DNA from 3 places in the Thalassolituus sp. UBA2590 genome. Region 2 is predicted to be linked to each of the others. Evidence: predicted binding sites of a transcription regulator. Region 2 holds the regulator's gene; each other region holds the start of a gene.
The links. Region 2 encodes sigma-54, which starts transcription at its own class of promoters, with help from an activator protein. Its sites were predicted from a motif close to TGGCACNNNNNTTGCTNT; they were not measured.

Region 1 (11,386 bases), on a different contig from region 2:
CAATTTCTGCTCGGGGAATAGCGGGACGCCGAATTACAACTCGGGCGGGAATATTCTGTTGTCGTCGGGGTTGCTGGCGCCTGTTCCCGGTGCCGCCGGTTCAGTGATTCCAACAGCGTATACGCATGTTGGTTCAAGTGGCTCGGGAGGAACAAACACCATTGCACTTGCGCAGAGTGAAGTTGGCGTGTTCACCTTCGATGCAACGCCACCTTTATATTTTGGTGTCGCACTTGGGTCAACCTCCAGTACGACGCCGGTTACTTATACAAGCCAACCAACCGGTCGCTTCATACCCGATCACTTCGAAGCTTCGACCAGTGATATTGGTGAGTTTTCCCCAGCCTGCCCGACGGGTAACACTTACACCGGTCAGTCATTTGACTGGTTAATTGCTCCTACAATCGCGTTCACCGCATATAATGGGGCAAGCCCCAAGGCAGTGACTGAAAATTATACTCACGACGATTTCCGTCGACTGACTGCGGCGAACGTCGCAGATAATATTACCTATCCCACGGAAGACAATGCGACGGATGGTAACGACGGCAGCCGGTTGCAGCTCTCTGGTGTGCCTGATACACAGTTTAACGACGGGACAATAAGTGTCTCGGCAGCAGGGCAAATGGAATATGTATTCTCTGCAGCAGATAGCCTCGCCTATTTGCGCAACAGCGATGCTGAAATAATTACATTCAGTCCCGATCTGGTCTTTGAAATTGGCTCAGCAGTCTCTGATGGTGAGGTGAATGTAAATAACACGGTAAATATCACACCCGATGGAAGCTCTGTTGATATGCGCTTTGGCAGGATGACAATTGAAGACAGTTACGGCCCTGAAAACAGTAATCTGACGTTGCCCATGTCTATGGAATATTTCGCTGATGGTGAATACGTCCTTAATACCTTTGATTCATGTTCGACCTGGAACAGCGCTAACGCCAGTGTGGATAGCTTAAGCTCGATCCTGCCGGGGTCAGGGGCAGTGTCTTCGGGCACGACGGGTAGCAATGGTCTGGAATTAGCAGCGCCCACCACGGTAGCAGGGACTCCTGACACAGGTGATGCCACCGTGACCTACGATGCACCCTTCTGGCTGGAGGGTGATTTTAATGGTGATGGAAACTTCAACAACGATCCATCCGCAACGTCGACTTTCAGCGTTTATCGTGGTCACGAGCGGGTTATCTACAAAAAAGAGTTGAGATAAATGCGCCTACGTAAAAAACAGGTTCGCGTGCGGCCCAGAGTCTGGGCCATTTCAGCACTGTTTTATCTGTGCGCTTCAACTGTGGCTGCCCTTCCGGTGCTGTTTAATTTGCTCAACAGTGCCGTTGTCGGTGTAGACTGGATTGCCAGTAATACTTCCCGGGTGGTGATTAATTCACTGGGCGAACTCAATCTTCGTAACGGTTATGTCGAAGTCGAGTCACGGGCATTTGATTTCTCTGAAGCAGACTCTGTTGATATAAGTTTCGATGTCTACGTGCCATTCAGCCTCGGATTTGGACTTATCGGTAGGGCACCTAACCCGGGAGAAGACTTAGTTGTTCAGTACCGGCGCAGTAACGGCGGCTGGCAGACTCTGACGACCTTTGTTGCAGACTATGGCTTTCTTGGGTTGCTCTCGATAGGAGATAGCTATTCCTATTCCGCCTCGTTGCCTGCAGATGCTTACCACGATAATTTTCAGTTACGTTATGTCATGACCGGCGGAGGGATCAGTTTCTTCGATCTTCTCGGTGATAACTGGTATGTCAGTGATATTGAGATCACTGCGGATCTGCCACCGGCTGGCCCGGATCATTTCCGGTTATCCTATGAGTCTGACGCTTTAACCTGCAAGCCCCAGACGGTTGATATTCTGGCATGCGCAGACAGCACTTGCTCCAGTCTGTACACCGACGATGTGAATATAACCTTGTTGCCAGCGGGGTGGGTCGGCGGCAATACGCGAACTCTGTCGGGCGGTAGCGGTAGCTTTGAGCTTAGCCAGACTGTCCCTGGTACAGCGATTGTTGGAGTGTCATCATCTTCGCCCGCAAAAGTCGGGGGCAGTAATCTCTGCTCGGTGGACGGCGGCAGCGTATCTGTGACGTGTAACCTGACGTTTGCCGATGCGGGTTTTGTAGTCAGTGTTCCTGATTTTATATCCGCGAAAGGACCCGCTTCGGCGACTATACAGGCAGTCAGAAAGAGCGATAACTCACCTGAGTGTGTGCCGGCTTTCGCAAACGTATCGAAGGCCGTGGATATATACACCCGTTACAACGCGCCAGCTTCTGGCAGTAAAGCTGTGCAAGTTGCAGGCGTTGATGTGTCCACTTCGCCTGTAAGCCCAACAAGCCTCTCTCTCGCCTTTGATGCTTCTGGCACCGCATCGCTGACGTCCTTTAACTACGACGACGCCGGGCAGAAAACACTGTTTGCCAGTTATACCGGAAGTGGTGCTGATGCTGGACTGATCCTGAATGGACAAACCAGCTTTGTAGCGCGCCCGGTGGGGCTGTGTATTGATCCAGCTAATGTCTGTAACGAGCCTTATGAAGACTGCCCAGTGTTTGCGCTCGCAGGTGCGGCATTCCCGGTTAATATTCGTGCGGTCGCCTGGGAAGCAGATAGCGACAGTGATTTCTGTTTGGATAACATCACGACACCAAATTACAGCTCAGGATCGCCGATTACTTTGTCTTCAACCGTTGTCGCACCAGCCGCCGGACAAAATGGCACACTAGAACCCGCTGAATATATTCACCCTGCGAGCGTCAGCGGCGTTTCGAGTATTAATCTTACGCAAGGAGAAAGCGGTGTATTTACTCTAAATGCAACGCCGCCTTTGTATTTTGGCGCAGCGCTCGGCACCTTGTCTGATACCAATTTAGCCACCTTCTCAAGTGCGCCGCTGGGGCGGTTTGTTCCCGCGTATTTTGAGGTGAGTGTGGCAGACTCTGGCGTATTTTCTGGCGCTTGTAGTACTGGAAATAGCTATACCGGGCAATCTTTCTCATGGCTGGTGGCACCGGCAATCATTGTTTCTGCCTACAACGCATCAGCCGATGCTGAGATTACTCAGAATTATACTGACACTGCTTTTATGCGTTTATCGGCCGGTGACGTATTTAACGGAGTTTCATTCCCGTCAGTCGACCAGAGTGTTGTGGGCAACGATGGCCTGGCGCTCTCTTTGGCTGGTTCTCCTACTACTGATTATCAGGCTGGCTCATTAACGGTAAGTAGCCCTGGGGTAATGGAGTATGTCTTTTCACCACTAGATAACATCGCCTATGTGCGTGATTTAAACGCTGAAATAAATCCTTTTTCTCCGGAGCTGCAATTTACGCTTACCGGTGTCACTGACGGCGAGGCAACTCAGTCTGCCAACGTTGACTTCACACCCGATGGCAGCGGGGTGAGTATGCGCTTTGGCCGTATGCGTTTACAGGATACCTTTGGTGCCGAGACTCACGACCTGACGGTAAGGCTGATTACAGAATATTTTCAAGATGGTCGGTATATACAGAATACAGAGGATGACTGTACCGTCTGGGACAGTGCCAATGCTTCTGTAGACGGCATCAGTCAGATCACTGCCAGCTCTGGTCAGTTAACTGAGGGTAGCAGTGGTAACGAGGGAATTACCTTACTCGCCCCAACACTGGTACCCGGCACACCGGATACAGGTGATGCGTCTCTGAGCTACACTGCCCCGCAGTGGTTACGAGGCGATTACGATGGAGATGGTAGTTTTGAATCGCCCTCATCAACCGTCAGCTTCGGTGTCTTCCGTGGGCATGAACGCATTTTATATCGCAGGGAAGTCCGGGAGTAATAGGCTCCCGGTTGTTTTGTCGCGGTCAGCTGAAATAGTCAGTCATCGCCATGATCATCGTCATGATGATCTTCGGTGTCCATCTGCAGCTCTTTGATCTTTCTTGTCAGGGTGTTCCGGCCCCATCCCAGCAGGTTTGCGGCATCGCGACGACGACCCGCGGTATGCTTAAGTGCGGTCTCAATCATAATACGTTCAAAGATAGGAACTGCGGTATCAAGCAGATCCGTCATGCCCGAGGCCAGCTGTTGATCAGCCCAGAAACGCAGATTCTGTTCCCAGTTACCTGAGGTCTGAATATCACTTTTCTGTTCCAGAAGCTCAGGTGGCAGATCTTTTACCAGCACTTCGCGACCAGATGCCATCACAGTGATCCAGCGACAGGTATTCTCGAGTTGGCGGACGTTACCCGGCCAGTCCAGGGTAGACAAAAACTCTTCGGTTTCTGGTCGCAGCGACTTAGTCTCTACTTCAAGCTCTTCGGCTGCGCGTTGCAGGAAGTGCGTCAGAAGTTTCGGAATATCTTCACGACGATCGGCGAGACGAGGCAGGTGGATACGGATAACGTTAAGACGATGGAATAAATCTTCGCGGAATTTCCCGTCTTTTACCAAACCTTCAAGGTCCTGGTGCGTTGCAGCAATAATGCGCACATTCACCTTGACCGGTGTCGTACCACCTACGCGGTAAAACTCACCATCAGCCAGTACACGAAGCAGTCGTGTCTGGGTGTCAGCCGGCATATCACCGATTTCGTCGAGGAATAAGGTGCCACCGTTAGCTTGTTCAAAACGTCCACGACGTTGGCCGCCAGCGCCGGTGAAAGAGCCTTTTTCATGGCCAAAAAGCTCTGATTCGATCAGATCTTTGGGAATTGCAGCCATGTTCAGAGCAATGAAAGGCTCAGGAGCACGAGGGCTATGCTTATGAAGTGCATGAGCGACGAGTTCTTTACCCGTGCCTGATTCACCGTTAATTAAAACAGTAATATTCGATTGCGAGAGACGACCAATGGCGCGGAAAACTTCCTGCATTGCGGGCGCTTCACCGATGATCTCCTGCGTTGGCATCTCAGGTTCAACCGATGGTGCCTGTGCTGAAATTTCAGAGAAGTGATCTATGGCACGTTGAATCAGGCTGACCGCTTCGTCGACATCGAAAGGCTTTGGCAGATATTCGAAGGCACCACTCTGGTACGAGCTGACCGCGCTCTCAAGGTCAGAGTGCGCTGTCATAATGATGACTGGTAAATCAGGATGTGCCTCGTTTGCGTGCTTCAACAGCGTGAGACCATCCATACCCGGCATGCGGATATCCGTAATAATGGCGCTGGGATGCTCTTTTTTCAGTTGATTGAGTGCAGGTTCAGCCTGCTCAAATACTTTGGTATCAATCCCCGCCTGTTGCAGTGCTTTTTCTAAAACCCAGCGGATGGATTTATCGTCATCAATGATCCAGACAGTGCTCATAGTGGTTCCAAAGGCAGATAAATTGAGAATGTGGTGCGTCCGGGCTCGGATTCAAATTCAATGATGCCGTCGCACTGATTAATAATGGATTGTGAGATCGAAAGGCCAAGGCCTGTACCTTCAGGGCGTCCCGTAACCATCGGATAGAAAAGGCTCTCCTGAATCTCTTCAGGAATGCCAGGGCCGTTATCAGTAATATCAACACGAACAACGAGACGGTGACGGTGATGGCCAATCGTAAACTGGCGAATCGATCGGGTTTTCATTGTCAGTGATGGTGGTCGCTCCGGGTTTGGATTTTCCATCATCGCCTGCATCGCGTTGCGGCAGACATTCAGCAAAGCCTGAACCATCTGACCGCGATCCGCTTCCATTTCAGGAATAGATGGGTCGTAGTCACGGACGATTTCAATCTGATGTTCCGATTCAACGTCGACGAGCTGGCATACCCGCTCAAGAACTTCGTGAATATTAATTTGTTCGGTCTGAGGCAGAGTACGGGGGCCGAGCATCCGGTCCACGAGGTCACGAAGACGGTCTGCCTCTTCGATAATAATATTGGTGTACTCGGCCAGATCGGCCGTTGGTAATTCACGCTCAAGTAGCTGGGCTGCGCCGCGAATCCCACCGAGTGGGTTCTTAATCTCGTGGGCCAGGCCGCGCACCAGGTTACGTGTTGTTTCCTGCTTGGCGATCAGTTGCTCTTCGCGGCTGATACGCATCAGGCGGTCACGCCCTTGCAGTTCAACCAGCAGGCAGGGCAGTCGCGTTTCAGGGTGTGATAACGGACTTACGCTATAGTCCAGAGTCGCCTGCTGTTGGTTATGAAGCTCAATCGTCGCTTCACGTTTGGTGTAAGAGTGCCCATTGATCAGAGCATCACGAAAGGCCTGTGTCGCTTCGTCAGACTCTCTGGCGAGCATGGTGAACTCAACGCCTCTTCCACGCTGGCCACTGACTTCAAGCAGGGCTTCGGCAGCGGGATTCATGAAAATAATACTCAGATCAGCATCCAGCAGAACAACCCCAGTATTCAGGTGTTCCATCAGGCGTTGATTGAGGTGTGGGCTGGCGAGCATATCTATCTCCGTTTGCACTCAGTTCAGCAATAATTGAGCCAGAAGTGAGTTTTGCACATAAATGGCGCGGAGTCGCTTCTGACATGCTGCGTGAGTGTTCAAATGAAGAAAAATAGACCCTTTAATGCACCAAATGTGGGCGAGCGGTGGTGTTGGTGAGTTGTTTTGGTGCCCTGTGTCAGTGCTCTGGACCGTATAGAAGGTTTTTTAGCCTTCATCTGATTTTGTCCTGGCTCTGAAAGTAGGCCTTGATGGGGGAGGTTTAGCGAGCCAGGGAAGATGCCCGTTTCACATGAAGAGTAATCGACTGGCTGCTGATGCGCACGTCGCCGTCAGGACCTCTGACTTCCATATGCAGTCGATGTTCGCCGCGGTCCAGATTATCGAGCTGAAAGCTTGTCTGGCTACCGCGAGCGATCTCGATACCTGCATCCAGCAGTACGATGCTGTCTTTCTTCTGCAGCGCTGGTGTCAGCACGCCTGAAATACGGACATCGCCATTTACACCAATGGGCAGGGTAGTGCCGTCAGCCGGAGAGATAATACTCAGGCTGGTATAAGCCGGTGTGACGGGCTCGTCGTCTGATTCTTCAGAAGGACGCTCAGGCTGAGGGACATTAAACGCAGGCATGGATGGAAGCTCCTGAACCACATGGGTTTCTGAGCCGGCGCTTTTGCGGTCGCTGAATACCGGGTTGCCGTCGGCATCCCGGGTAATATACACCTTTGTCTGAGCGGTGGCAGGAAGCGCACTGGAGACTGTAACAACCGCAGTTGCTAAAAGAGTGATCAAGGTGGTCATTGAGTGTCGCATATCCATATCTCCGGGTGCTTAGGCACGTATTTGATCTGAGTATAGAACGCGCTATCCTGCGCCCGCAAACCGCAGCGGTATTTCAGTGGGAGTTTTTCAATGATTGGCTTGATACAAAGGGTGTCTGAGGCAAGTGTTCGTGTCGACGGCGAGGTGATTGGCAGTGCCGGGCGCGGTTTACTGGTATTGCTTGGAGTTCAGAAGGAAGACGACAAAGAGAAGGCTGACCGCCTGTTAGATAAAATTCTGCGCTACCGGGTCTTCCCGGATGATGAGGGGCGCATGAACCGTAGCATCAGCGATATTGATGGTGATCTTCTGGTTGTTTCTCAGTTTACTCTGGCGGCAGATACCCGAAAGGGCACACGCCCCGGATTTTCGGGGGCGGCGGCACCGGACGACGCCAGCGCCTTGTATGAGTACTTCTGCAGCCGTGCCAGTGAGAAGGTAACTACGGGGACCGGACGGTTTGGCGCCGATATGAAGGTCTCTCTGGTAAATGATGGCCCTGTCACCTTCTGGTTGGAAGTCTGAGGTCCGGCCTCACGCTTATTGATATTGATCAAGTATCATTACACCGGTCATCTGCTATGCTTCGCGGCTGTTCTGCCGCCACGTATGCAGACTGGCCCCATTTAAAATAACTAAATACTGAAGGAAATCCGTCATGTACATGGCTCTGAAGCACTCTCATATTGGATTTGTCTACTTATCATTTATTCTCTTCGTCGTCCGCTTTGTGCTGGCTAATTACAAGCCGCTGCTGAACAGCAATAAAGCCTTGAACATTGCTACACATGGCATCAATACTTTGCTTCTTATTACCGCCGGTGCGCTTTGCGTAACCCTCAGCCAATATCCGTTTGAAGCGGCATGGGTTACTGCCAAGTTGCTGGGCCTGATTGCATACGTTGTGCTGGGTGTGATCGCAATTAAGAAAGTAAACGTAAAAGCGTTTGTTCTGGCGCTGGTGGTATTTGTTTATATCTTCGGTGTGGCAAAAGCGCACAGTGCGCTTTCGTGGGTGGGCATCCTGACCGCCTGATCTGCGGTTATCCTCGCAATAAAAAAGGCAGCCATGGCTGCCTTTTTTGTCACCGTTCTTAAAATATCAGACGGTGAAATTCGATACGCTCTTGCGCATATCAGAGGTGTTCTGTTCAAGCACATTGACAGAATCGACCAGCTGGCGTGTACTCGCCTGATTCTCCTGGCTCATATTACGTGCTTCTGCCAGGTTCTGGTTGATGTTATTAATGACCGACGTCTGCTCTTCAATGGCTGATGCCACTTGTAATACCTGATCTTTAATCCGTACTAAAGAGCCCGATACTTCGCCAATGTTCGATTCTGAGGCCCGTGCGGTTTCTACAGAACGTTCTGCGGTCTCTTCGCCACCCTGCATACTGTTAACCGCGCGGTTCACACCACTCTGTAGCTTATCGATCATGCTGTTAATGTCTTCGGTCGCCTGCTGGGTCTTGCTGGCCAGACTCCGGACTTCATCAGCAACCACCGCAAAACCACGACCTTGCTCACCCGCGCGGGCTGCCTCAATAGCAGCGTTGAGAGCCAGCAAGTTCGTTTGTTCAGCAATGCCTTTAATGACATCAAGCAGTGAGGCGATCCCTGTGGTTTCCTGTTCCAGTTCGCGGATAACGCCGGCGGATTCACTGACGCTGCTGGCGAGGGCGGCAATATCAGTAACCGCACTGCGGAATTGTTCGGCGATTTCACGGACGTGTTTCTCAGCGTTGGTCGCTTCTTCGGCGACACGGGTCGATGACTGGCTGACCTCGCCAATGGCCTGTTCCATTTCACGGTTAGCGTGAGTCACATGTTCAAGCTCAGCAACAAACTGAGCCGTGGTTTCCTGACTTTTCTGAGCACCTTGTTCGAGCTGTTCTGTGGTCCCGCGTACCTGGGTCGATACTGTCTGTACGTTGGTGACCAGGCTTTGCATCCCCTCAAGGAATTTATTGAAGGTCTTCGCCATTTCACCAATTTCGTCGTTACTTTCAACCGTGAGCCGGCGGGTCAGATCGCCTTCGCCTCGGGCAAGCTTATCCAGCGCTGAGGTGGTTCGTTTTATTGGACGAGTGAGTAGTGGCGGCAGGAATACGATAACAGCAACGATAATCGCGACAGAGAGAAGCGTGAGAATCAGTAGGTTCCGGCGAGCGGCCTTATTCAAGGATACGCCTTCAGCATGCAGTGACGCCGCAGATTCAGCCAGGTTTTCACCAACGGTATCCAGAATATCACGGGTGGCCTCAAATTCTTTTTCCAGCGCGCCTGTACTGAGTGCCTCTGCCTGTTCATACGAAATTCGCCCCGAGGTAACGTCCTCTACCATTTTTTCTGATTTAGGACGCCACTTCTCGAAGGCGGCAAGAAACGCTTCGGCCTGAACCCGCGTTTTGTCATTCACTTGCATGTCGATGACAGCATTGAGGCGATCATAGACCTGGTCCAGGTTCTCTTTATGAGATGCCTTCAGGCCTTCGTTGTCGCCGCCGAAAGCCAGAGTGCGTTCAGCAATCTGAGCCTGATACAGATCGCGGTCAGCGTTAAGTACTTTATTCAGAGCTGGGGTGTAGGTACCGTTAATCAGTTCGGATGTAGTGGTTACCCCACTCAGAGTATTTAGCTGTAACACACTGAGGATGATCAGAAGAACGCCAATAACGGCTAAAGGTATACGTAACTTCAGTGTGAGGCTCAGATCGCGCCAGTTCATACGTTTCTCCACAGAACAGGGACTATCCATTGAGGATAGTTCAAGTTAGGCCTGCTGCCAGAGAATTATGTAACCGGTTTACCCGCTGAGCGCCGTGGTCATGCGGGTAGGCTGAGAATGTCGCGGCTGTTATTAACGCGGAACCAACCGGCAATGCTGTAGCGATGATTCTTTGCGGGCAGCACTTCGTGTGGGAATTCTTCTGAGAGAAAAATCACCAGACGATTTAACACGGGCTGAACCCTGGTGATCAGCTGATCCTCAGCATCATAAATAGCGAGTTCGCCACCGTCGCCGGGCTGCCAGTTCTCGTTCAGATAATACACAGTACTCAGTACACGGTTTGACTGCCCTTTGAACGCGTCGTAATGCTTTTTATAACCCGCGCCCGGTGGATAGTGAGCAAAGTGACTCTCGTACTCAAACAGCCCGAGCAGCAGCTCCCGGTTAGCGTAGCCACGCAGATGCTCCATAGCCGTGAGCCAACCTGTTTCTGACGCTACGGATCTGTCCAGCCAGTGAATCGAATCCTGGCGGATGCTGCGCGCAATTGTGTGATCATCACGCCGTCCGATGCCTGCCTGCTTAAGGTCCCCGATTCTCTTTATCTCAGCAACCCGTTGCTGCAATGCGTTTGCAAGTGCAGCGGGGAGGGCGTCGTCGATGACAACATAACCATCGCTACGCAGTGCATCCATGATGGTATTCAGCAAAGGAAGGCAACGAGCAGGCACAGCACTGTTAATAACGGCGTTCACGGGCGGGTATCCAAATAAGCGAGGCGCGTTTATACCCGCCGGAAATCACGGCGTACAACGAGAAAACTTTGTCGTAACGATCAGTGAGTCAGCTACTGAAAAGCGTATAGGCCGCCAGACTGAGGAATACGACAGCCGTAAGGCGACGTGCCAGGTCTAACGGTAATCGGTCCATTAACCACTGTCCCCAGATCACTACCGGTGCATTCGCGATTAACATGCCTAACGTGGTGCCCGCGGTAACCCAGAAAAAACTCTGAAATTCAGCGGCGAGAATCACCGTGGCTATCTGAGTTTTATCTCCGACTTCGGCAATAAAGAACAGCAGCGTAGTGGCGATAAAGGCACCGTACTTAGCGAAGTTATCGTCGTCGTCATCTTCTTTATCCGGAATCAGCACCCAGAGTGCCATCAGAGCAAAGGACCCGGCCAGAACATAGTCGGCGACTCTGCCAGATAGCCAGTTGTCCATATTTTCGCCAAGCCAGATACCTCCCCAGCTCGAGAGCCCATGATTCAGCAGTGTGGCAAGGAGAATGCCGCCAATGATCGCCCACTTATTGCGGAAACGGGCAACCAGTAACAGAGACAACAGCTGGGTCTTGTCGCCGACTTCAGCGATGGCAACAGCGACGGTAGAGGCAAGAAATGGCGAGGCGCTGAAGGTTGTAATATCAAACATAAGAACTATTCCGGG
Region 2 (6,551 bases):
CGCTAGTTCACGGTGACGTACCTGCACGTTCGGGTATTTCATACGGTATTCGGTGGCTAGCTGCTCCGCCAGGTAGACGGATCTGTGCTGACCACCGGTGCAGCCAATTGCGATGGTCATGTAGCTCCGATTTGCTTCGATCAGACGATCCGTCCAGCGAGTCAGAAAATCGCTGATTGATTTCCGCATTTCTCCAACAACATCATAGCTGTTCAGGAATAACTGTACTTCACTGTCGAGGCCTGTGAGTTTTCGCAGGTCTTCGCTCCAGTAGGGGTTCGGCAGGTGCCGTACATCGAAAACGTAGTCGGCGTCTGTCGGGATACCGTGTTTAAAGCCGAACGACTCAAACAGGATCGACATCTCACCGTTCGGACGATCTGCAACCCGCAGGCGAATCATGCTGCGCAACTCGTGAACAGACATGTGGGTGGTGTCTAAGGTCAGGTCCGCCATATTGGCGAGTGGATCAAGGAGGTCTTTCTCCTGGTCGATGGCTTCTGCCAGTGACAGTTCTGTGGTCGTGAGAGGGTGCTTTCGGCGTGTCGCGCTGAATCGTTGCAGCAGAACCTTTTCAGACGCATCAAGATAAACCACGTCGAGCTGATAGTGATCATTAGGCAGATCGAACAGTAGTTGTTCGACAGGCTCTTCTGTCGCCGACAGGTTACGCGCGTCAATACTGACCGCTACCCGGGTGAGCTTGTCGTTAGCATCTGCCTGACTGGCCAATGCGGGTAGCAGCCCGATCGGCAGGTTATCGATGCAATAGAAGCCCAGATCTTCGAGAACGTGCAGAGCGCTCGATTTGCCCGATCCTGATCTTCCGCTGATAACTACCAGGCGCATATTCGACTCCGTGATGACTACCGCTCTGCGATCGCTCGCTGGAAAAGATGTTTGGCGTCTGGCGCGTTGCGTAGAGCTTCGCGATATTCCGCCTGATTAAAGTTACTGGCGAGTGTCGCCAATATCTGAAGGTGTTCGTCGGTCGCTTCCTCGGGGACTAACAAAGCAAATACGAGGTCGACCGGATTACCATCAATAGAATCATAGTCTATCGGGGTATTTAATCTTAGTAGAATGCCCAACGCTTTCTGACACTGCAGCAGTCGGCAGTGTGGGATGGCGATGCCTTCTCCTATCCCTGTGCTCCCCATGCGCTCGCGTGCTAACAGGCGTTCGTATATATCGTCTGCGGAGGCGTCGCCGATTTCTTCAGCAACCAGAGATGAAAGTTGTTCTAACAGTTTTTTCTTACTGGAAACGGTCACGTCAATGACGGACCGCTCCGGTGTGAGGATATCCTCAATACTCAAAGACATGCTTCAGCCTTGACCGTGTTGGCGCGCTACCAGCTTCTCTTTGTGTTTCAGAACCTGACGGTCCAGCTTATCCACCATCTGATCGATAGCGGTATACATATCTTCGTTTTCTGCTTTGGCGTGCAGGTCGTGACCTGTGATGTGAATTGTCGCTTCAGCCGTCTGTCGATCTTTAACGACAGTCAGTGTGACTTGCCCTGTGGTGATGCTGTCACTGTGGCGTGTCAGTTTAGCCATTTTATCTTCAACGTGTGCCTGCATAGCTTCTGTTACTTCTACATGATGACCACTGATATTGATTTGCATGCCAAGTCTCCTGTGTCGCTGGCGGTATGTGAATCAAAGTCTGTTGACTCTCAACTAACAGACTCTAAATCAGCTGCTTACGTTCATTTGATGGTGGTATCAGCATAGCCTCGCGGTATTTCGCTACCGTGCGCCGTGCCACTTTGATGCCTTTCTCACCCAGCATCGTTGCTATCTTGTTGTCACTGAGTGGCTTCCGCGTGTTTTCGTCCGCGATCAGTTTTTTGATCATCGCCCGGATGGCCGTCGATGAACACTCCCCGCCGCTGTCGGTGCTGACGTGGCTGGAGAAAAAATACTTGAGCTCAAAAATGCCGCGCGGCGTATGCATGTATTTCTGAGTCGTCACCCGCGAGATCGTTGACTCATGCATACCAACCGCTTCGGCGATGTCATGAAGCACCAGCGGTTTCATCCCTTCATCACCTTCTTCAAAGAAGTCTATCTGGAATTCAACGATTTTGGTTGCGACTTTGAGCAGAGTGTCATTGCGACTTTGCAGGCTTTTGATAAACCAGCGCGCTTCCTGCAGGTGATCTTTGAGGAAGGTATTGTCGGCACTGCTGTCTGAGCGGCGGATCAGCGATGCATAATCGGCATTCACACGCAGCTTGGGTGCAATTTCTGGATTCAGCTCAACACGCCACTCATCACGAATCTGGCGGACGATGACGTCTGGAATGACGTATTCAGATTCTTCTGAAGCGATACCGGCACCCGGCTTAGGGTTCAGCTCTTTAATCAGTCGCATGACGGATTTCAGATCGTCTTCCTTTAATTTGGTACGGCGCATCAGCGACTGATAATCACGGCTACCAAGCAGGTCAATATGATCACGAATGATCAGCTGAGCTTCGGTTAACCACGGGGTACCTTGTGGAAGCTGATGCAGCTGAAGAAGCAGACATTCGCGCAGGTCGCGGCAGAAAACACCGGCCGGATCAAATTGTTGCAGGCGATGAAGAACAGCCATCACTTCTTCTTCTTCGATCTCGAGTGATGGGTCCATCGCTTCAATGACGTCTTCAACTGTCGTGTGAAGGTAGCCATCATCGTCTACACCATCAATCAGCATGGTCGCAACTTCGCGGTCAGCATCTGACATTGGGGTCAGGTTTAGCTGCCAGAGCAGGTGATCCTGCAGATTGTCGCTGGTGGCGTAGCGGGAATCGTAGTCAAAGTCTTCGTCTACCGGCCCGGAGCTTGATGCGACTCCGGCGCTGACCTGATAGGTATCTTCCCACTGGCTATCTACAGGCAGGTCATCGGGCAGTTTCTCGCTCGACCATTGCTCATCGAGAGATTCCTGGCCGCTCTGATCGTCGTAGGAATTGTCATCGTAGGAATTGTCGTAATCCTGATTGTCAGAGCTGCTCTCACGGTCTTCGCGGCTGTCTCTGTCGTTGTTATCGGAATCAGAACTGCGGGAATCGTTGTCGGACTCGTTTCCTGAGTCGCTGTTGTCATCAAACTCTTCGCTTTCCAGCATTGGGTTGGAATCCAGCGCTTCCTGAATTTCCTGCTGAAGGTCCAGCGTTGAAAGCTGGAGGAGGCGGATGGCCTGTTGCAGCTGAGGCGTCATTGTCAGCTGCTGGCCCATCTTAATCTGAAGGGATGTCTTCATATAACTCGGTAATTACGACCTGAAAATCTAACCATCTTTTTGTTTGATGCACCTAGCATTATAGGCAAAGTCCTTGTGTATGGAACCTATTTTGCTTACCAGAGTAAATAGATAACCTTACAGTACGTGACATTGGTCAGAGTTTCAAAGACGGAAATCGTCACCAAGGTAGACTTCCCGTACCTGTTCATTCGCCAGTACGTCTTCAGCCGTGCCTTCGGCGATGATGTGGCCGCCACCGACGATGAAAGCCTTTTCGCAAATCGCGAGGGTCTCGCGCACGTTATGGTCGGTGATCAGTACGCCGATGCCCCGCGCTTTGAGCTGACGGATGATATCCATGATGTCCGATACTGAGATCGGATCTACACCGGCGAAGGGTTCGTCGAGCAGAATGAAGGAGGGCTCTGCTGCCAGCGCTCTGGCAATCTCGACACGTCGACGCTCACCGCCGGATAACGCCATGCCTGCGCTGTCGCGGATGTGTTGAATATGAAATTCGTTGAGTAGCTGCTCGAGCTGTTCGGTGCGCTGCTGGCGATTGAGATCTTTACGGGTCTCAAGAATTGCCATGATGTTATCGGCAACACTGAGCTTGCGGAAAATCGACGCTTCCTGCGGCAGGTAGCCGATGCCTTTGCGGGCGCGGCCGTGCATTGGCAGGTGGCTGATGTCTTCGTCGTCGATCATGATGCGACCACGATCAGCCTGCACCAGGTTGACGATCATGTAGAAACAGGTCGTTTTGCCGGCGCCATTAGGGCCCAGCAAACCAACGATCTGACCGCTTTCAACGCGTATAGACACGTCTTTAACGACTTCGCGGCCGCCGTAACTTTTGGCCAGATGTTCTGCCTTCAGTGTTTTCATTCTGTCGCTGCTTCCGGAGATTCTGTCGTGTCAGACTCTGAGTCAGATTCGGACTCAGGTTTTGGCGGCTGGATAACGACTTTGATCCGGCCGGAGTCTTCATCTGTGCTGTCGGTCGACGACTCAGCGGTGGTGCCATCAGCACGCACGGTCTCTGTTGCCATGTCGTAGGTGATGCGTTCGCCGCTGAAAATATTGCCTTCCTGTTCCAGCTCAGCATCGCCGGTGATAATGATGCGGCGCTCGCTGGTGTAGTAATCGATGCGGTTGCCGAGGGCTGTGGTGAGCGGTTTACCGACTTCAATCTGCTGCTGATAACGGGCGCGGTCGCCTTCTGCGACGGCTTTTTCGAGGGTGTCGCCGTTGCGCAGAATCATCAGGCGGTCGGCTTCTATTTTCAGCGTGCCTTGGGTAAGAATGACGTTGCCTTCATACACAACTGTACCTGCGCGGCGGTCGATTTCTGCAGAATCTGAGAGGATCGTCATTTCTTTCTGCCAGTCATCCGGCAATGCGACTGTGTAGCTTGCGATCACTGACAGCGACATCACGGCCAGTTTATTGAACAGGTTCATAAGTCGTACGGACTCCTGTTTTCAGTTCGAGGCGCTGACGTGTGGCGTCAAACATCATTCCGGTGCCAGTCATGCGGCTGTTTTCACCCGTCATGGTAACCAGCTCATCAGTCTCTGCGATCTTGTCATCAATATGATAGGTCAGCCTTGAGGTTTCAAGGCGCATCGGGTCACTGCTGTCGAGCGGCCTGATTAATATGTTGCCTGATAATTTCAGTGCCTGTTCGTTGCCGCGCATAACACCTTCGTCAGCGGTCAGTACCCAGTCGTCTTTTGAACTGACCAGAAGACGTGGCTCACTGAATACGGTGAGGTCGCCCTCGGGAAAGTGCTCTGATTTTGCGGCGTAAAAAGTATCGGCCAGTGAGCCGTCTTTTTCGTAGCGGCGACTGAACAGTACTTCGCCATAATAATCCGGCTCGCGAACGACCTGTTCGGTCGTTTGCCCGGTAATATCGCGGGTGTAGCGATCTACTGCCAGAAAGGCAACGCCGAAAAATGCGGTGACTAATAGCAGTAGATAGCGCTTACGCATCAGATGACGCCTGCTCGCAGAAGGTCGTGCATGTTAATAACACCGACGGTGCGGCCTTCGTCCTGCACGACGAGCGCGTTGATCTTGCCGTCTTCCATGATTTTCAGGGCTTCTGCTGCGAGCATGCCCGGTGAGGTCGTTTTACATTCAACCGTCATCACATCTTTGATGGTGGCATTACGGATATCGACACCATGGTCGATGGCACGACGAAGGTCACCATCGGTGAAGATACCGGCGAGCTTGCCGTCCGGGCCTGCGACTGTAGTCATGCCCAGCCCTTTCGAGGTGGCGATCAGCAGCGCTTCAGGCAGTGAGGTTTCCGGAGAGACAACCGGAATCTGCTCGCCACTGTGCATGATGTCTTCTACTTTCAATAGCAGACGACGACCGAGGCTACCGCCCGGGTGCGAAAATGCGAAGTCTTCGGCGGTGAAGCCTTTTGCTTCCAGCAGCGCGATCGCCAGCGCATCACCCATCACGAGTGCACACGTTGTCGAGGACGTCGGCGCCAGATCAAGAGGGCAGGCTTCCTGATCGACACCTGCATAAAGGTGGCTGTCTGCCGCTTTCGCGAGTGTGGATTCTTTATTTCCTGTCATGCTGATCAGCTGCGTACCCTGACGCTTCAGCAGTGGCAGCAGGCTGGTCACTTCGCTGGTTTCACCAGAGTTGGATAATGCAATGACAACGTCGGCAGCGGTGATCATACCCATGTCACCATGGCTGGCTTCGCCCGGGTGAACGAAAAAAGCAGGTGTGCCGGTACTGGCCAGTGTCGCCGCCATCTTGTTGCCAACGTGACCAGACTTGCCCATGCCGGTTACTACAACTCGACCACGGCACTGAATAATCAACTGGCAGGCGCGGGTGAAATTCTCATCCAGATGGTTGCTCAGTAGGCCAACCGCTTCCTGTTCGAGTTTTACCGTGCGGCGTGCGGAGTCAATAAAGTTAAAAGTCGTTGATTCAGTCATGCTTGATTTGCCAGAAATAAGGTGAACATGTAGCCGAGGTAGCCGGCAGTAAGAATGATGCCTGGGATACGTCCCAGCGTCCCTCTGCGATAACAGATAATAAAGAACAGCAGCAGGGCAAAGGTAACGCCAGCCATCACTATGTAGTCACGGTAAAGTGCCATTGGTTCAACGGCGGTGACCGCCAGTATCCCCGGGATCGGCATCACCGCGAGCAGGTTGAAAATATTTGAGCCAATGACATTACCGATAGCAATGTCATGGTGGCCTTTTAAAGCACTGGCGACGGACGCTGCAAGCTCGGGCAGGCTGGTGCCGATCGCAACGATAGTCAGACCA
Region 3 (11,386 bases), on a different contig from region 2:
AAGCCTGTCAGCCACTGGACGCACTGGTCAGAAGAGGCCGAAGCGATCCACGGCATCAGCCGCGACAAACTTGAGCAGGAAGGTCTGAGCATTCGTGATGTCGCCCTGCTGCTCAATGAGCACCTGTTCAATAAAACTCTCTACTCTGATGCATGGAGCTTTGACAGCTCATGGATTGGCCGCCTGTTCGAAGAAGCTGAGCTGGTCCAACGCTTTCGCATCGAAACCATCAACAAGCTACTGACCATGGAAGAAATGGAGCGCTGGGCAGACACTAAAAGCACACTCTGGAATGAGTTAGATGTCGACCGGCACCGTGCTGCCAATGATGTGAAAGTCCTTCAGGAAACCTTCAAGCGGGTAACGGGCAACTAAGGTGGGCCTGAGAGTCGAGTGCCTTTACGGCGTGGAAATAAGCCCGGTTCTTGAGGAACTTGCCGACCTGCGGATTCGGATATTCCGCGATTTTCCATACCTCTACGACGGCTCGGAAGATTACGAGCGTGCTTACCTCGCCACCTACACCAAGTGCCCTGACAGTATTGTGGTGCTTTGCTGGGAAGGCGACCATCTGGTTGGAGCATCGACCGGTCTACCCTTAGCGGCGGAAGTCGATGAGTTCAGAGCTCCGTTCCTGAAAGCGGGAATCAATGACAAGGCGTTATTCTACTGTGCTGAGTCTGTACTCCTGCCTGAGTATCGGGGTAAGGGAGTGTATCGACAGTTTTTTGATGCTCGGGAGAAGCATGCACGTGCCCTTGGGTTATCCGCCTGTGTCTTTTGCTCCGTGGTACGGCCCGATGATCATCCTTTACGCCCAGAGAACTACCAGTCACTTGATCCGATCTGGAAGCATATGGGCTATCAGCCTATGGCGGGTATTCGCACGTCTTTTGCCTGGAAAGACGTCGATGCATCGGGCGAGTCGACCAAACCTATGCAGTTCTATCTGAAAAACCTCTTCTGAAATCTGTGTTGCTCTTTAGTACGAGTTGGTGCAAATTGGTGCAATGCAGCTACATCGAGCTTTCTTCTAAAGCGCCATCCGTACTTTGTCTGACTTTCTGTTTGTGAGTTAGATGCTCTTATCTCGATAAACCCGTTAAAAATCATAATGTTATAGATTCCCCTGTCTTGCCTGACGAATCTGGCACAAGTGTCGCTACGAATCTTGTATACAAGTATGAATTCAATGGCGGTTGGCATGACAGAAGTAACGACAGGAATTGGCTGGAATCTGAACGATTGGGCCCGGGCATATAGGAATGGCGCTGATGTAGGTGAGCTTTTACTGGCCACCCGGAAAGCGATTGCTGCAGACGAGCTGGATACGAATGGATTGCCCCGCAATGGTAGCGCCTGGATTGCGCTAGCCAGCGAGGAACAGCTTACTAAACAAATAAGTTACCTCGAAAACCTGAAAGCTGCAGCGGACGATGAGGGCAGAAACCTTCCCCTTTTCGGTGTGCCGTTTGCCGTGAAAGATAATATTGATGCTGCGGACTTTCTCACCACGGCGGCGTGCCCTGAATATGCCTACGAGCCGGATGATGATGCTTTTGTTGTTCAGCTTCTGCGTAAGGCAGGTGCCATCGTTATGGGGAAAACCAATCTCGATCAGTTCGCAACCGGACTGGTTGGTACTCGCTCGCCATACGGTGCAGTGAACAACGTGTTTAATCCTGAGTATATTTCTGGCGGCTCAAGTTCTGGTTCTGCGACTGCGGTTGCAAAGGGCCAGGTGGCCTTTTCGCTCGGTACCGATACCGCTGGCTCTGGCCGGGTGCCTGCGGGCTTTAATCATATCGTCGGTTTAAAGGCAACTGTAGGCGCTATCAGTGCTTCGGGCGTTGTTCCAGCATGCCGAAGTCTTGATTGCGTTTCTGTCTTTGCGCTCAATAGCCGCGATGCCGAGCGCATTTATGAAATTGCTGCGCAATTCGATCCAGCAGATGGCTACGCCCGCTCACGTACTATGGTGCGTAATGAACGTATCCAGACATTGGGTATTCCTGCAGATGCACCATGGTTTGGAGATGACATACAAAAAGCGGCGTATGAAAAAGCCTGTGAGCAGGCTGTTGATGCAGGCTTCGAGTTAAAAACAATCGACTTTACGCCCTTGTTTGAGCTGGCCAGCCTTTTATATCAGGGCCCATGGGTGGCCGAACGCTATGCGGCTGTCGGCGAGTTTCTGAAACAGGATTTACCGGGTATTAATCCGGTCGTAAAAAACATCATTGCTGGTGGCGTTGACGGTACTGCTGTCGATGCATTTAAAGCAGAGTATCGTCGCAAAGATCTGGTGCGCCAGATTCAGAGTATCTTCAAAACCGTGGATGCGTTGTTCGTGCCTACCGCTCCTCGCTTTCCTACGATGGCTGACGTTGATGCCGCCCCGGTTGAGGTCAACAGCCAGTTAGGCACTTACACAAACTTCGTCAATCTGGCCGACTTATGTGCCCTGTCGTTGCCTGCGCATATGCGTAGCGACGGTTTACCGTTTGGGATAACTGTTATTGCACCAGCATGGCACGAGCTGGCTCTGACCAACTTTGCTGGCCAGTGGCAGTCACACGTTCGATTAGCTGAAGCGCCAGTGATGCTGGGTAAGAAAGACGATGCGTCAGTCGTCGTTGCCGTGGTGGGTGCCCACTTGACCGGGATGCCTCTGAACCGTCAGCTGACCAGTCGTCATGCGACCTTGTTGGAACAGACACTCACCGCCAACAAGTATCAGCTCTACGCTCTCGCAAATACAGTGCCTCCGAAGCCAGGTCTGGTGCGACTTAACGAAGAAGATCTGAAAATCGAAAAGGTTACAGGGAATCAATTAATCGTCGAGCTGTGGCGTTTAGATCAGGCGGCCTTTGGTTCTTTCGTAGAAGAAATTCCGCAGCCACTCGGTATTGGAACTCTTGAGCTGGAAGACGGCCGTCTGGTGAAAGGCTTTATCTGCGAACCAGAGGCGGTGGCGAGCGCAACGGATATCAGTCATTTCGGCGGATGGCGGGCCTATATCTCATCACTGAACTCATAAGGTCATCCTGTGAACCTTGCCGAGAAAGTATATCGACAGCTGAAAGAAGATATCTTTGATTTCAGAATGCTACCGGGAGATCGCTTTAGTGAAAGTGAAGTGGCTGCGCGTATGCAGGCCTCCAGAACACCCGTTAGAGAGGCCCTGTATCGCCTGGAGCGTGATGGGTATGTGCAGGTGTACTTCCGCAATGGCTGGCAGGTCCGGCCTTTTGATTTCCGGTATTTCGAAGAGCTCTACGATGTCCGCATTCTGCTGGAGTGTGAAGTGGTTCGCCGTCTGTGTATGGAACCAGACAGGGCCGAGCGTTTAGCGGGGTTGGTTACTATCTGGTGTTGTAAGCCCTCACAGAGGCAGGTCGACCCTGTTGATGTAGCGTTTCTGGATGAGGAATTTCACTTCGGACTATTGGAGTGTGGCCAGAACAAGCAAATGGAAGCCATTCATAAAGGCGTATGTGAGCGTCTGAGGATCGTAAGGCGCCTCGACTTTTATGAGCCTAGGCGTATACAGGCAACATACGATGAGCACAGTAGTATTCTCAGTGCGATTCTTTCGGCAGACAGCTCTCGTGCAACGCGAGATCTTACTAAACACATCGAGGTCAGTCGCAATACTGTTCGCGAAATAACAGTTCACAGAATTCAGGAAGCGCGACAACGATACTCCACCGACTTATCAAGGAAATAGATACGCACGCTTTCAAGGCAAAAAAAACAACTCGCTGAGCACTATTGGTGCGAATTATCTCCTCAAGACCGGAAATGCTCCTCTGGGGGGCACTCTTTGCCAGAAATTGCCGAAAAATAAGGCATGAAAACTGGTACGGCGATTGCTCTAACTAGATCGGTTTTATAGTTGCCCGCTCTTACACACCCCCAAGAGAAGAGTCGAGGCCGGACATAATCCTGACCATAAAAAGGAAATAATTATGAAAAAAGTAAGTCTCAAAACTCTGATGAAAGCGTCACAGATTGTTGGTATGACAGCGATGGCTGCAGGCGTAAGCATTGCGAATGCAGCAGATGACACCATTAAAGTCGGTGTCCTGCACTCTCTGTCGGGTACTATGGCAATTTCAGAAACTACTCTGAAAGACACTGTTCTTATGATGATCGAAGAACAGAATAAGAAGGGCGGCCTGCTAGGTAAAAAGCTTGAGCCAGTGGTTGTCGACCCAGCATCTAACTGGCCTCTGTTTGCAGAAAAAACCCGTGAACTTCTGGAAAAAGAAGACGTTGATGTGATCTTCGGTTGCTGGACTTCAGTATCCCGTAAATCGGTTCTGCCAGTTGTGGAAGAGCTGAATGGTCTGCTGTTCTACCCGGTTCAGTATGAAGGTGAAGAATCTTCTTACAACGTATTCTATACCGGTGCTGCGCCAAACCAGCAGGCGATTCCTGCGGTTGATTACCTGATCAACGATCTCGGCGTTGAGCGTTTTGTACTTGCAGGTACTGACTATGTATACCCTCGTACGACTAACAAGATTCTTGAGTCTTACCTGAAGTCTAAAGGTGTTGCTGAAAAAGACATTATGGTGAACTACACGCCGTTTGGTCACAGCGACTGGCAGACTATCGTATCGGATATTAAGAAATTCGGTGCCGCTGGTAAGAAAACGGCCGTTGTTTCTACCATTAACGGTGACGCGAACGTTCCTTTCTACAAAGAACTGGCTAACCAGGGCGTAGCGTCTGAAGAAATTCCAGTTGTTGCCTTCTCAGTAGGTGAAGAAGAGCTGTCAGGTTTTGATACTGAGCCACTGGTTGGTCACCTGGCTGCATGGAACTACTTCCAGAGTGCAGAAAGCGAAGCTAACGATGAGTTTATCGCAGCATGGCATAACTACATCGGCGATGAAGACCGTGTAACTAACGACCCAATGGAAGCGACTTACATCGGTTTCAGCATGTGGGCAGAAGCGGTTGAAAAAGCAGGCTCTGCAGAAGTGGATAAAGTACGCTCTGCGATGTACGGCATCGAAGTACCTAACCTGACTGGCGGTACGGCCGTAATGAACGAAAACCATCACCTGTCTAAGCCGGTACTGATTGGCGAGATTCAGGAAGATGGCCAGTTCGAAATCGTTTGGGCTACTGACGAAGAAGTGAAAGGTGATGCATGGACGGATTATCTGCCAGAAAGTGCAAACCTGATCTCAGACTGGACTGCACCGATTAACTGCGGAAACTACAACACCTCAACGAAAACCTGTGGTGGTTCGGCGGTTGCAGGCGAGTAATTCGCTGGCAGCGGAATAGAGTGCGGTAAAACGCGCTCTATCGCAGTTCGTAACAAGGACAGGCAGGGAAATTCTTTCCTGCTTCTCTCAAAATTCCCGGTGATAATTATGTTTTCTGTATTGATACGGACGGCCGTGCTGTTCGCATTTGTTTTGTATACTGTGGTGGTGGCAGGGGCTGAAGCATCACCTATGAAGCCCAACACAGCGTTACACGCCGTTGCTCAAGAATTAATTGATGCAGGGTATCGAGAAAAGCAGGCAGTGACCGAACGCCTGACAACCATCGATGACCCTAAAACGCTTCTCTTTATGCAGGTTATGGTCGAAGGCGACCTGTATTACCGTAAAGACGATCGGGTCGTCGTTATTAATGACGATGATTCGGTGACGACATTTTTCAGTGGTGAAGAGGTCACTCTGGAAAGTAAACGCGATATCAAAAAAATCAGCGTAAATAATAAGCTACGTGTGTTGCTGAGAAACGGCATCGCACGCTTGCAGATTTTCTCAGATGATCCGGACATGCGCTTGCAGGCAGCGGTCAACTTACTGAAGTCTGCGGAAGATCTTGATCAGGCGACGCTTGATGAAGCGTTAGATAACGAAGAAAAAACAGACGTTCGTGACGTTCTTCTTCTGGTGAAGGGCATACGCCTGCTGGAAGCAGAGACCGAAAAAGAACGCATCGCAGGCGTGAAGCTTCTTTCAGGGTCACTTTACCCGGATGTTCGCGGTGCGTTGGCCAACTATCGCCGTGCTGCTGAAGCAGATTCCAGAACCGAGGAAATTCAGGCGGCAGACGAAGCACTCAAGAAAATCGAAAGCCTGCTGTCACTGAACAGCGTTGCTGAAAATCTCTATTTTGGCCTGGCTCTCGGTGCTGTGCTGCTCCTTGCGGCCATTGGTCTGGCGATTACATTTGGTGTGATGGGCGTGATCAATATGGCTCATGGCGAAATGATCATGCTGGGCGCCTACACAACCTACGTTGTTCAACAGTTGATGCCAGACCATATTGGCATGTCACTGGCCGTTGCTGTGCCTGCAGCATTTCTGGTGAGCGGTCTGGTGGGCGTCGCTATTGAGCGTGGTGTTATCCGCCATCTCTATGGCCGCCCATTGGAAACTCTGCTCGCCACCTTCGGTATCAGTCTGGTGCTGCAGCAGGCGGTACGCTCAATCTTCAGCCCGTTAAACCGTGAAGTAGCTACGCCCGACTGGATGGCGGGTACTTTCATGATTAATCCGGCGCTCGAGCTGACCTTTAACCGTTTATATATCATTATTTTCAGTCTCCTGGTGCTCGCGTTGTTGGCATTAATACTTAAGCGAACCCTGTTCGGATTGCAGATGCGTGCAGTAACCATGAATCGTCCGATGGCGAGCTCTATGGGGATTCGCACTGGCTGGGTTGATGCACTGACGTTTGGCCTGGGCTCAGGTATCGCCGGTATTGCAGGTGTTGCCCTGTCACAGTTGACTAACGTTGGGCCAAACATGGGTCAGGCGTACATTATCGACTCATTTATGGTTGTCGTGTTCGGCGGTGTGGGTAACCTTTGGGGCACTTTGGTGGGCGCTATGTCTTTGGGTGTTGTTAATAAATTGCTTGAGCCATGGGCCGGAGCCGTTGTCGCAAAAATTCTTGTACTGATATTTATTATTCTGTTTATCCAGAAGCGTCCTCGTGGGTTGTTTGCCCTCAAGGGTCGCGCTGCGGATATGGGTTAAGGAGCGCATGATGAAACAGGAAATTAAAGGCGGCCCTTTAACCCGACTGATTATGAACGATGTTGCCGGGCGTCGGATGATGATGATCATTCTGGCGATCGCCATCATCGTGCCTTTCTGCAACTTATTCTTCCCAGAGGGCTCAGCGCTGCACGTATCTACCTACACAATGACTTTGTTAGGTAAATATCTTTGTTACGCACTGCTCGCGGTATCCGTTGATTTGATCTGGGGGTACTGCGGAATCCTGAGTCTGGGCCACGGGGCATTTTTTGCGCTTGGCGGTTACGCTATGGGCATGTATCTGATGCGCCAGATTGGCGACCGTGGTGTCTATGCTAATCCTGATCTGCCAGATTTTATGGTGTTCCTGAACTGGACAGAGCTGCCGTGGTATTGGTTTGGCTTTGATCAGTTCTGGTTTGCTATGGTCATGGTTCTCGCCGTACCGGGTATTCTGGCGTTCGTCTTTGGTGCACTGGCATTCCGTTCGCGGGTTACCGGGGTCTACCTTTCTATTATCACCCAGGCGCTGACGTATGCATTGATGCTGGCGTTCTTCCGTAACGATATGGGCTTCGGTGGTAATAACGGCCTGACTGACTTTAAGGATATCTTAGGCTTTGATCTACAGGCCGACTCGACGCGTGCCGCGCTCTTCTTTGCCTCAGGCATTGCTTTGATTCTCGGTTATTTAATCAGTCGCTTTATCGTGACCTCTAAGCTCGGACGAGTGCTGGTCGCCATCAGAGACAGTGAATCACGAGCGCGGTTCTTAGGTTATCGCGTCGAGTGGTACAAGCTGTTTGTCTTTGTTGTTTCCGCCATGCTGGCTGGTGTTGCTGGTGCCTTATATGTTCCGCAGGTTGGTATTATTAACCCCGGCGAATTTGCTCCCATTAACTCAATCGAGATGATCATCTGGGTTGCTGTTGGCGGTCGCGGAACCTTGTTCGGTGCCGTCATCGGAGCCGTACTGGTGAACTACGCCAAGACCTATTTCACCGGCGCTTTTGCAGAACTATGGTTGTTTATGCTGGGTGGCCTGTTTGTACTGACTACTCTTTATCTGCCGAAAGGTGTCGTTGGTTTGTGGGCGCAGATCAAAGATAAGTTTTTCTCTTCGGGCGGGGGCGGCCAGGCAGGTAAACCTGCTACAGATAACGCGGAGGGCAAAGTATGAGCCTCGCAAAAACCAAGCACATAGATCAACCTACTGTTCTCTATATGGATGGTGTTAGCGTCAGTTTTGATGGCTTTAAAGCACTGAACTCTCTTTCGTTATTTATTGAGCCGGGCGAAATGCGGGCGATTATCGGCCCGAACGGGGCCGGTAAGACCACCATGATGGATGTCATCACAGGTAAAACACGACCGGACGAAGGGACGATTCTGTTTAATGATGAGCTCGACCTGACGCGTTACGACGAAGCGCAGGTAGCGAATATGGGCGTTGGTCGTAAGTTTCAGAAACCAAGCGTGATTGAGAGCCTGACAGTATTCGAAAACCTCGAAATGTCGTTAAAAGGTGGTCGCTCAGTCTGGCAGGCGCTGACCCATAAACTGACGGGCGCAAAGCAGGATAAAATCGACGAAATTCTATCCATGATTGACCTGAAAGATCGCCTCTATGAGGACGCGGGTAGCTTGTCGCATGGCCAGAAACAGTGGCTTGAAATCGGCATGCTATTAGGTCAGGAGCCTGAACTGCTCTTGATTGATGAACCTGCTGCCGGAATGACCGACGAAGAAACGATGAAAACGGCTGAGCTGTTTAAAGAGCTTTCAAAGAAACACTCTTTAATGGTGGTCGAGCACGACATGGACTTTATTGAAGCCCTGGATTGTCGTGTGACGGTACTGCACGAGGGCTCGGTACTCGCCGAAGGCAGTCTGGCGAATGTGAAGAATAACCAGCAGGTTATCGAAGTGTATCTGGGGCGCTGATATGTTGAATGTAACGGATTTAAATGTTTCTTACGGCGCCAGTCAGGCGCTTTACAACGTCAGCCTTAACGCAGACGTGGGCAAAGTGACCTGTGTTCTGGGACGTAATGGTGTTGGTAAAACCACTCTGATGAAATCACTGGCCGGGCACCTCGCACCGGGTTCCGGTGACATCTCCTGGGACGGTAAAAGTATCATGAAACTTGCACCCTACGACCGGGCTAAACAAGGTATCGCGTTTGTGCCACAGGGGCGGGATATTTTCCCGCAGCTGACGGTAGAAGAGAACTTGCAGACCGCGTTCTCAGCGGTGCCGCGCTCACAGCGGTTTATTGATCCTGAAGTGTTCTCACTCTTCCCAGTGCTGCAGCAGATGCTTAAGCGCCGGGGTGGCGACCTTTCTGGTGGCCAGCAACAGCAGCTAGCGATTGCACGCGCATTACTGCTGCGACCTAAAATGCTGATTCTTGATGAACCGACCGAAGGTATTCAGCCTTCCATCATTAAAGACATTGGTCGCGTCATCAAATTGCTGCGGGATCGTGGGGATATGGCCATTGTGCTTGTTGAGCAGTACCTCGACTTTGCTAAAGAACTCGCCGATGAATTTATTATTCTTGAGCGGGGGAGAGTGGTGAGTCAGGGGACGGGTGAAGAGCTTGAACACTCCGAGGAAGCGAAGGAGCTTCTGGCTATTTAACAGTAGCCGCTAGTTTATGTGGCCGCCGATTCTGTAGCCGCTAGCGCGGTCTGACTTTTTTGGCTGTCGCCAGGGTTTTATTGCCCTGTTTGGGGATTGCATCCCCGGGCGGGCAGCCCCTCCCCTGCTTCGCGCTTTCTGGGCCTTAGTTCTGATATTTACTGGCTTTTCCGGCAACCGGCTCCGGCGGGCATCCATGCCCGTATGGAGCCTCGTTCGGCATCCTGCCTCTCGTTGCCTTCAAAGCTGGCGTAAATTTCAGCGGCCCCAGAGGCGCAGAATTTTACCCTCAATATCGTATTTCAAAATCTGATTGGCCCTACCGTAAAAGTGTGTGGTGGATATTGCTCACCAGGCTGTGTTGCAGTTAAACCTATCTAATTAAGAAAGATACTTTCGCGGGCTGGTAATTGCGCCTCTGGGGCCGCCGAGCAGAATGATGAGAAGCCCGCATGGCCCCGGCATGGATGCCGGGCAAGGGGCTGGCAGCAGGGATGCTGCATTGGCCCGTTGCGAGGGTTCTCAAGTTCTGTGAAGGAAACGCGGCCCAGAAAGCGCGAAGCAGGGGAGGGGCTGCCCGCCCGGGGATGCAATCCCCAAACAGGGCAATAAAACCCTGGCGGCAGCCAAAAAAGCCAGCCCGCGCTAGCGGCAACTCAACTGGCCATCAGACCTTAGCGGCAGCTAAAGAAGTTACCCCGCGCCAGCGGCTACTACCACAGCGGCCCGCAGAATCAGCGGCCAAAAACAAAAAAGCGGCCATCAGGCCGCTTAATCAAAGCATCAGAAGATCACTCTGCTTCTAACTTAGCAACACGCTCTTCAAGCTCCGCCAGTCGTGCACTGGTACGACGCAGAACTTCTGCCTGCACGTCGAATTCTTCCCGGGTCACCAGGTTGGCGTTAGTGATCAGGCTCTGCAGTTGAGACTGAAGTGCCAGCTTCAGGTCAGATGACAGGCTGGCAAACGGGCTCTTTTCCAGCATTTCTTCGAGTCGGCTCTTAATCGCATCGGGTTTCATAATTTACCTCCGGAAGGGTTTTGGCGCAGTGTACCAGAAAGGGCAAAGGGGATAATTTCAAATGCTGCACCCAAACAGTGCAAACCGTCAGAAGGGTGTGCAATAAATGGGTGCTGGTTTTGGCTGCGTGCCCTCTTTTGGTTGCGTCAATGACTGTAAAAGTCCGCATACTTTTACTAAGTTATTGATTTAAAAGGGTATATCAAAAGTTGGCACACACCCTGCTATAACCGAGTGACAGAAAGATATCGGTGCGAATTGCCCATATCGACCAAATTGAAAGATCAACAGCTAAAAAAACCGTAATAGGAAAAAGAACGATGAAAAAACTGACTAAAGCAATCGCTCTCGCTGGTGTTATGACTACAGGTCTGACTGGTGCTCAACTGGCTCAAGCTGAAGTAGATGTATCTGCATCTGCAGCGGTTGCGAGCATGTACCTGTGGCGTGGTCTGGATCTGGGTAACGGTTCTCCAGCCGTTTCTGGTGACATCACTCTTTCTACTGGTGGTGCTTACGCTGGTATGTGGACTTCTAGCGGTGATAGCGCAGCTGGAAACGAATACGACCTGTATGTAGGTTACGGTGGTGAAATGGAAGGTTTCTCCTACGACGTATCTGTTTTGACTTACGTTTACCCAAGCGCTAACAACTTCACCTATGTAGATCCAAGTGATGAAGACGAAAACGGCGTTGCT

Region 1: glnL (nitrogen regulation protein NR(II)) is a predicted target of sigma-54. The motif match lies at 6,401-6,418, and genes of this name have one in related genera.
Region 3: atzF (allophanate hydrolase) is a predicted target of sigma-54. The motif match lies at 1,149-1,166, and genes of this name have one in related genera.

The regions. Positions count from the first base shown of each region.
Region 1 is NZ_DDKU01000156.1:2,236-13,621, forward strand. It holds gene B2067_RS13100 (DUF6701 domain-containing protein) at 1-1,210, shown strand, start outside; gene B2067_RS13105 (DUF6701 domain-containing protein) at 1,211-3,829, shown strand; gene glnG (nitrogen regulation protein NR(I)) at 3,868-5,298, opposite strand; gene glnL (nitrogen regulation protein NR(II)) at 5,295-6,377, opposite strand; gene B2067_RS13120 (DUF4124 domain-containing protein) at 6,640-7,191, opposite strand; gene dtd (D-aminoacyl-tRNA deacylase) at 7,291-7,725, shown strand; gene B2067_RS13130 (SirB2 family protein) at 7,859-8,236, shown strand; gene B2067_RS13135 (methyl-accepting chemotaxis protein) at 8,303-9,931, opposite strand; gene B2067_RS13140 (2OG-Fe(II) oxygenase) at 10,030-10,689, opposite strand; gene B2067_RS13145 (TMEM165/GDT1 family protein) at 10,778-11,371, opposite strand; yybP-ykoY riboswitch at 11,383-11,386, opposite strand, start outside.
Region 2 is NZ_DDKU01000053.1:47-6,597, reverse strand. It holds gene rapZ (RNase adapter RapZ) at 1-849, opposite strand, end outside; gene ptsN (PTS IIA-like nitrogen regulatory protein PtsN) at 867-1,325, opposite strand; gene hpf (ribosome hibernation-promoting factor, HPF/YfiA family) at 1,329-1,631, opposite strand; gene B2067_RS04925 (RNA polymerase factor sigma-54) at 1,696-3,255, opposite strand; gene lptB (LPS export ABC transporter ATP-binding protein) at 3,400-4,125, opposite strand; gene lptA (lipopolysaccharide transport periplasmic protein LptA) at 4,122-4,700, opposite strand; gene lptC (LPS export ABC transporter periplasmic protein LptC) at 4,684-5,235, opposite strand; gene B2067_RS04905 (KpsF/GutQ family sugar-phosphate isomerase) at 5,235-6,212, opposite strand; partial or broken gene B2067_RS04900 (sodium:calcium antiporter) at 6,209-6,551, opposite strand, start outside.
Region 3 is NZ_DDKU01000023.1:2,616-14,001, forward strand. It holds gene B2067_RS02185 (hypothetical protein) at 1-375, shown strand, start outside; gene B2067_RS02190 (GNAT family N-acetyltransferase) at 407-967, shown strand; gene atzF (allophanate hydrolase) at 1,205-3,040, shown strand; gene B2067_RS02200 (GntR family transcriptional regulator) at 3,050-3,730, shown strand; gene urtA (urea ABC transporter substrate-binding protein) at 3,999-5,285, shown strand; gene urtB (urea ABC transporter permease subunit UrtB) at 5,478-7,019, shown strand; gene urtC (urea ABC transporter permease subunit UrtC) at 7,096-8,202, shown strand; gene urtD (urea ABC transporter ATP-binding protein UrtD) at 8,199-8,966, shown strand; gene urtE (urea ABC transporter ATP-binding subunit UrtE) at 8,968-9,666, shown strand; gene B2067_RS02230 (accessory factor UbiK family protein) at 10,458-10,688, opposite strand; gene B2067_RS02235 (TorF family putative porin) at 11,009-11,386, shown strand, end outside.